2 regions of the Vibrio sp. 10N genome follow, and region 1 is predicted to be linked to the other one. Evidence: predicted binding sites of a transcription regulator. Region 1 holds the regulator's gene; the other holds the start of a gene.
The links. Region 1 encodes PurR, which represses purine synthesis genes. Its sites were predicted from a motif close to TNANGNAAACGTTTNCNTNA; they were not measured.
Positions count from the first base shown of each region.

Region 2: folD (bifunctional methylenetetrahydrofolate dehydrogenase/methenyltetrahydrofolate cyclohydrolase FolD) is a predicted target of PurR. The motif match lies at 2,755-2,774, and genes of this name have one in related genera.

Region 1 is NZ_BTPM01000001.1:1,177,975-1,181,721, forward strand. It holds gene AAA946_RS05620 (TfoX/Sxy family DNA transformation protein) at 1-505, opposite strand, end outside; cyclic di-GMP riboswitch class I at 621-710, opposite strand; gene purR (HTH-type transcriptional repressor PurR) at 890-1,894, opposite strand; gene torD (molecular chaperone TorD) at 2,224-2,877, opposite strand; gene torR (two-component system response regulator TorR) at 3,160-3,747, shown strand, end outside.
Region 2 is NZ_BTPM01000001.1:841,569-845,315, forward strand. It holds gene AAA946_RS04010 (YcgL domain-containing protein) at 1-264, shown strand, start outside; gene AAA946_RS04015 (lytic murein transglycosylase) at 289-1,266, shown strand; gene AAA946_RS04020 (HPr family phosphocarrier protein) at 1,352-1,603, opposite strand; gene folD (bifunctional methylenetetrahydrofolate dehydrogenase/methenyltetrahydrofolate cyclohydrolase FolD) at 1,820-2,683, opposite strand; tRNA gene AAA946_RS04030 (tRNA-Arg) at 2,889-2,965, shown strand; gene AAA946_RS04035 (DEAD/DEAH box helicase) at 3,068-3,747, shown strand, end outside.

The DNA of each region.
Region 1 (3,747 bases):
ACAATAACTCCAGACCAACTGAGCTAGAATGGGTTCTTTGAATGGCTTTGAACGCTTCAACAGAGCCGTGCTGCTGCAAATCACCGACAGATTCAATACCGGCTTTTTTGAGCATACGCTCCGTTGCCAGACGTAAGTTAGGTAAATCTTTTAGTCGGTTTGGCTTTGCCTCAGACTGCTGCGCTTTTTCTGTTTTAGCAAATTCAAGCGCTTGTTTAGCGTGAACCAAGATAGCCTCTTGGTCTTGCCAACAATCTTCTGGTAATGCGAAGTATTTAGTGACGACAGGAAATCCACGCTTTTTGTAAACGTATGGTTTGTAACCCAGTTTCTTAAAGGTAGATATGGTCTTGCGGTCTGTTCTGATATGTAATTTGTTGTTCACTGCTAATGCAAACATCGTATCATCTACGAAGATGCCAAATCCGCCGAACATGGAGCGAGACTTTACTCTTCCAAGCTGAGCGAATAACTGCATTGAATCTTTTAGTATAGGATTATCCATGCTTATTCTTTTCTCGGTGTTATTGATTGTGTCACCAAAATCAGGTCCGAGAGTATAGCAAACGGGTGTCAGAGCTCTGTTAAGCCACTGCTATAACTGAGTCTTACCCCTTGCCATCGGCAACCCCGCTACCTATCAATTAAAAAATTGGTTTAGGCCGGAGGCTTTGCGTCCCACCCTTTCAGATGGTTTGCCCTGTGCGTGACACATATAGCATATAGGAAAACTATGTAAGTTATTGATTACTGTTTTTTCAAAATGTGACACTGGTTCAAATAATGGTTGACTATTTGTGCCTAGAGGTGAATAAAAAATTGACAGTGGGCAGGGAAAACTTTGAATAGAGATCAAAAAAAAGTGCCGAAATCGGCACTTTTGTCAGCATTAGGTAAGAGGTTTGACAGAGTCACGTTCTACAATTTCTGGGTGCATTTCGAAAATGCGTTTTTCGTGACCTTTATCTTTGATTCGTTCTAGTAGAATCTCAAAGGCATTTTTACCGACGCGTCGCTTCGGTTGGTGAACCGTTGTGAGCGGAGGTGAAAAGTATTCAGCCAGTTCGATATTGTCATAACCAATAACAGAAATGTCGTCAGGGACACGAACGCCAAGCTGCTGAAGGCGACTCATTAGTCCGAATGCCATTGTGTCATTAAAGCAAAATACTGCAGTGGGCCTTTCTTCCATTGCTGCAATTCGGTTCGCGGCGATTACAGCGGTATCACATTCAAAGTTACCTTCTAAAATGCGATCTTCTTTCATTTCGATACCGGCTTCCACCAGTGCACGCTTGTAACCAATGATGCGCTCTTGGCAGACAGCTTTCTCTAAGTGGCCACTTAGGCAAGCAATATCGGTATGACCTTTTTCAATCAAGAACTTAGTTGCTAGATAGCCACCTTCTTCCGAGTTATCGATGATCTTATCTGCTTGCGAGCTCTCTGGGCCCCAATCCATGATTACCTTAGGAATATCAGCATGGCGGTCAAGCATTTCAAGGAGCTCTTCGGTTAAGTCTGAGCACATCACCAAAATGCCATCAACACGCTTTTCGGCAAGCATGCGGATGTAGTCACGTTGCTTCTCGTAAACACCGCCTGTGTTACACAAAATGAGAGTATAGCCTTGGCGATAGCAGTAACTTTCCACACCATCGATGACTTCTGAGAAAAATAAGTTGGTCGACTGCGTAACCAGCATGCCAATGGTCTTGGTCGAGTTGCATTTCAAGCTACGAGCAACCGCACTTGGGGCGTAATTGAGCTCATTAACCGCCGCCATCACTTTTTCTTGTGTTGCTTCTGCAACAAAGCGAGTCTTATTAATTACATGGGATACTGTGGTCGTTGAAACGCCAGCAAGTCGGGCGACATCTTTAATGGTTGCCATAGTGATATCCTATTAGTCGCGGCTTATAGGTTTAACGTTGAATTAACGTTTGTGCCGCTTTCATTTTAGTGGTTCCAGCACTTTTGTGAAAATACGAATTTAAAGGCGGGAACCGGCAAGTGTATGCAAGCCAAGGCAAAGTTTGAGCGTATGGCTCAAAGTCGGCACCGGAAAGGGGCGTCTAATTGTAATGCCGTTGGGTGATTGCATTTAAACGGCGAATTGTAGTCGCAGCTTAGTGAGCTGGCAATCATTTATCCTAGAAATTTATAACTAAGGCGCAAAATTGACTCATAGAGAGCGGAAAACCCTTTTGCGCCACATGTTAGCTAGTCGTTTTCATCCAAAAGATAGGTAAGGTCGAGCTGACAGAAAGCGTGCAATAAACTTGCCGCAGCTGCGTAAAAACCAAATTCATCAAACTGTTGGCATTTTTGAACGAACTGAGGCAACCAGCTCATTAAATAGGTATTAATGAAGTCTGCTTGCTCGGTCATCGCGGTGTTCATGTGCGCTTCATTTTCCAGCTCGTTGGAGCGGATTATGAGATTGCCCAAAAAGTCGAGCTCAATTGCGAGATGGTCAGCGGGTTCATTCAGATCTTGATTAACGGCAACACCGTGCTTTGTCAGAAGGTCTGTCATGTCCTGTGCTGGTTGGTCATTAAGCAAGCCGGACTTACCAATATACATAGAGGCATAAGGCAGTGCGCCATGTTTATCGGACTTCAAAAAGAGATCGCAGAAGTCTGCTGAGAGCTCTAGCTGGGCATCTTCACGAACTTGTAAGCGATTTAGTGCATCGGTGAAAGTTTTTATCGGCTCAGAGAGGGATGGGTTTTCACCTAGGCCTGTTAGAAACGAACGTATCTCTGGGCTGTGATATTTGTTTAGCTCATCTTCGGTCAGCTCTGAAGCAAATAGGCTGGACAGCCACCAATAGATTTCCGCACGTTGTTCATTAAATGCTTTGATTTCTTGCATTTGTATCGTCTCCAAAAATGATACCTTCTATTCTAGCCAATAAAGATGAACAGCAATAACGGATAATATGAATAAATAAGTTAATTTATTAAAAAATATGATAAAAATTAATTTACGCGCCCAAATTGTACTTGGGTATTTGTTGCATATGGCGTTCGATGGTTTTGGTTGTCTTGAATCAAAAAAAAAGTAGGTTTGTGCTTATTGACGGCGGTGTAGACTAGAATTGTGAATGGTTATGAATAGAATGCCCCAGTCATTACAGATTGAGATAGTACCGATATGAAATATCACGTTTTGGTTGTAGAAGATGACGTAGTCACTCGCAGTAAGCTCGCTGGCTATTTCGAAAATGAAGGGTATTTGGTTAGTGAAGCCCAAGATGGCAATGAAATGCGTCAAGTTTTGCAAGAGTCGAGTATTGACCTAGTTATGCTTGATATTAACCTGCCAAAAGAAGACGGCCTAATGCTGACGAGAGAGCTGCGTAGTCAGTCTGATATTGGCATTATTCTCGTCACTGGTCGCACCGATAGTATTGACCGTATCGTTGGGCTTGAGATGGGCGCGGATGATTATGTAACTAAGCCTTTTGAGCTGCGTGAGCTGTTGGTTAGAGTTAAGAATTTACTATGGCGCATCTCATTGGCGCGCAAACAGCCGGTGCTAGAGCAGTCGGTTGAGAGTGAACACGTTATTCACTTTGGAGAATGGACGTTTGATAAACAACGACGTTCACTAACAAACAGTGGCGATCCGGTGAAACTGACTAAGGCGGAGTACGAGCTTCTCGTGGCGCTTTCCACCTACCCAAACCAAGTGCTCAGTCGTGAACGTATTTTGAATATGATCAGCCATCGCGTTGATGCG
Region 2 (3,747 bases), 340 kb from region 1:
ATTTATAAAAGCACTAAAAAAGACGGGGCATACCTGTACATTGCTAAGAAAGACGACTTTACTCCAGTACCAGACGCTCTAATGGAGATGTTTGGCCGACCGCAGTTTGTCATGGTCGTCAATCTCGCTGGCCGTAAGTTGGCCTTGGTAGACGTTGATAAAGTGAAAGCGTCGATTAGCGAGGAGGGCTTTTTCTTACAACTGCCACCACCGCCAGAAAACTTACTCGATAAATATAAAGAGCAAAAAGCTCAACAGAAGTAATCCGAATGCTCAGGGGAGGGCACGGTGAAAACGATATTGTCAGTGATGCTAGGAGCTAGCCTAGCCACAAGCGCGTTCGCGCAACAAAAGGAATCCTTTGAGGAGTATGTTGCAGGCCTCAAGCAAGAAGCACGTGCCAAAGGGATTTCCGAGCAAATTTTAACAGACGCCTTTGCCGGGGTTGAATACAAGCCTAGAGCGGTGAAAGCCGATCGCAATCAGCCCGAGAAAAAGCTCACCTTGGATGAATACATTCCAAGAGCGGTGCCAGACTGGAAAGTTAAACAGGCAAAAGAGCTGCACGATAAACATTACGCTGAACTGAAACGTATCGGTGATGAGTACGGCGTCCAGCCGCGCTTTATTGTGGCGCTTTGGGGTGTGGAAAGTAACTTTGGCCGCTTCACGGGGAATTACCGCGTCATCGATGCGCTGTCGACCATGGCTTACGAAGGGCGACGCGAAGCTTTCTTCCGCAGTGAAGCGCTTGCCGCTCTGACTATTCTAGAGCAGGGCCATATTGCACCAGAAAACATGAAAGGGTCTTGGGCTGGGGCAATGGGGCAAAGCCAGTTTATGCCAAGCTCTTTCTTAAACTTTGCTGCCGATGGCAATGGCGATGGTAAGAAAGATATTTGGGATACGGAAGCCGATGTGTTTGCTTCTACCGCGAACTATCTAGCGCAATCAGGTTGGGATGACAAATACACCTGGGGTCGCCAAGTCAAAGTACCAAAAGGGTTTTCACCGGAACTGCAAGGTCGTGAGTCTGAAAAAGGCAAACTACTGCAAGAGTGGAGCAAGTTAGGCGTAACTAAATACGATGGTCGCCCATTGCCGCAGTTGGATGAAGACATTAAAGCGTGGCTTATCATGCCCGACGATGAAAATGGTCGTGTTTACTTGGTATACAACAATTACAACGTGTTGATGAAGTGGAACCGTTCGTACTATTTTGCTTTAGCGGTGAGTCATTTGGCGGACCGTATTGCGATGAAGTAGTCGTGGCCGAGGCGCAATGCCGACACAGTAAATAGAAAAGGGCTCAACGTACTCAGGCCGCGTACGTTGAGCCCTTTTATTATCGTTAGCCAGTCACTTTCTCTAAGAAACTCGCCAGCTCATCCACTGCCTGTTTATTGGCAGATTGAACCGTGACTTCTGTGCCTTTCACCAACTGCAGTGTTTGCAGCTTAAACAAGTTTTTGGCGGTGGCGGTTTTCCCTTTTGATACAATCTCGACATCTTCAGCATACTGTTTAGCTTGTTTTACAAACTGTGCTGCTGGTCTGGTGTGTAGGCCACTTTCCGCTGTAATTACGGCATTTTTCTTATACATAGCGTTGTCCCCTCATTAGTCGACGAATATTTCTGACTCTGTTTGTACCTAACGTGAGGGACGAATACTGTGACAAAGCGGCAAAGTTACTAATACAAGGACAAAGAGTAGGGAAAAATGAGAGGGAGTTAACGTTATCTGACTGATTTTTAGAGGGAAATGTCGTGCGACAAGCGGTAATGAAAGTAAGGGAGCGAGCTCCCTTACTGGAGCGGATTACTTTTTAGCAGTGTGGAACTGCTCACAGGCAATCATGGTGTTCTCAATCAGGCTTGCGACTGTCATAGGGCCCACACCGCCAGGAACCGGGGTGATGAAACTCGCGTTATCTTTAGCCACATCGTATTCGACATCACCAACCAGAGTACCATTCTCTAAACGGTTGATGCCCACATCGACCACAACCGCACCTTTCTTAATCCAGTGGCCTGGCACAAAGTTTGGCTTACCAACAGCGACCACTACCACGTCTGCTTGACGCACATGGCTCTCTAAGTCTTTAGTGAATCGGTGACAGGTTGTCGTTGTGCAACCAGCCAGCAACAGCTCTAGCGTCATTGGGCGACCAACAATATTAGATGCACCCACAATCACCGCGTGCTTACCACGAAGTTGAATGTTGTAACGGTCAAGGAGAGTGATAATGCCTTTCGGCGTGCACGAGCGTAACTTAGGAATGCGCTGCGCTAGACGGCCTACATTGTATGGGTGGAAGCCATCGACATCTTTTTCTGGGATGATGCGCTCAAGAACGTGAGTCGTATCGATACCCGCTGGAAGCGGCAATTGCACCAAGATACCGTCGACCTCTGGGTCATTGTTCAGCTCATCAACTAGGCTTAATAGCTCTTCTTCGGTTGCGCTCGCTGGCAAGTCGTAAGACTTAGAAACAAAGCCTACCTCTTCACACGCGCGACGTTTGCTACCCACATAAACCTGCGAGGCTGGGTCTTCACCCACTAAAACAACTGCTAACCCCGGCGCTCGAAGTCCTGCGTCCGTTCTCGCTTTAACACGAGCGGCCACTTCTGAGCGTACAGTTTGAGAAATGAGTTTCCCATCAATGTTTTGAGCAGACATAATTTTCCTTGAGAAAGTTAATTGACTGTTATTTTTGTGTGCATTGTCCCAGAAAACTATTTCAAAAGCTACAACGCAAACGTTTGCATTGGTGTGTTTTTCGTCTTTTGATGATGTGTTGACTTTTTTTTGGGCGTTTAAACCACTCAAAGTAATAAAGCCATTGATTTACCTCTCCTAACTCGTATAATCCTTTCCCTATAGCGCGCCCTTAGCTCAGCTGGATAGAGCACGTCCCTTCTAAGGATGTGGTCGTAGGTTCGAATCCTACAGGGCGTGCCATTATTTTAAGACCCCTGATAGCTCTATGAGTTGTCAGGGGTTTTTCGTTTTAATTCTTATGATCTGCTACACTTTTTGCAATTAATCGTCTGAGAACTCGTGATGTCTTTTTCTAACCTCGGCTTAAGCCAACCTATATTGGATGCAGTAGCGTCGCTTGGCTATCAAAAGCCAACCACGATTCAAACCAAAGCAATTCCGATTGTCCTAAAAGGTGAAAACCTGATTGCAGCGGCACAAACGGGTACCGGTAAAACGGCGAGTTTTGTGCTGCCTATTCTAGAGAAGCTAAGCCAAAGCGAAACCCAGCGTAAGAAGCGTGCGCGTGCGATCATCTTAACGCCGACTCGTGAACTGGCACTGCAGGTAAACCAAAGCATTGAAGCCTACGCGCAGCATCTGCCTTTAAAGTCGATGGCGATGTTTGGTGGTGTGGATTACGCACCGCAAAAACAAGCGCTGATTGATGGCGTTGATATTGTCGTTGCCACTCCTGGCCGCTTGATTGATTTGTACGGTCAGCGCGCGATTCATTTTGATGAGCTCGAAGTACTGGTGTTAGATGAAGCCGATAAGATGCTTGATATGGGCTTTATCGATGCCATCAACAAAATCATTGCTCGCGTACCAGAAGATGCGCAAAACCTCCTTTTCTCAGCAACGCTGTCTAACCCAGTTCGAGAGTTAGCAAAATCGGCAATCCGCGATCCTGAAGAGATCTCGATTACCAAACACAGTGCTTCAAAGAGCAACATCAAGCAGTGGATTGTCACGGTCGATAA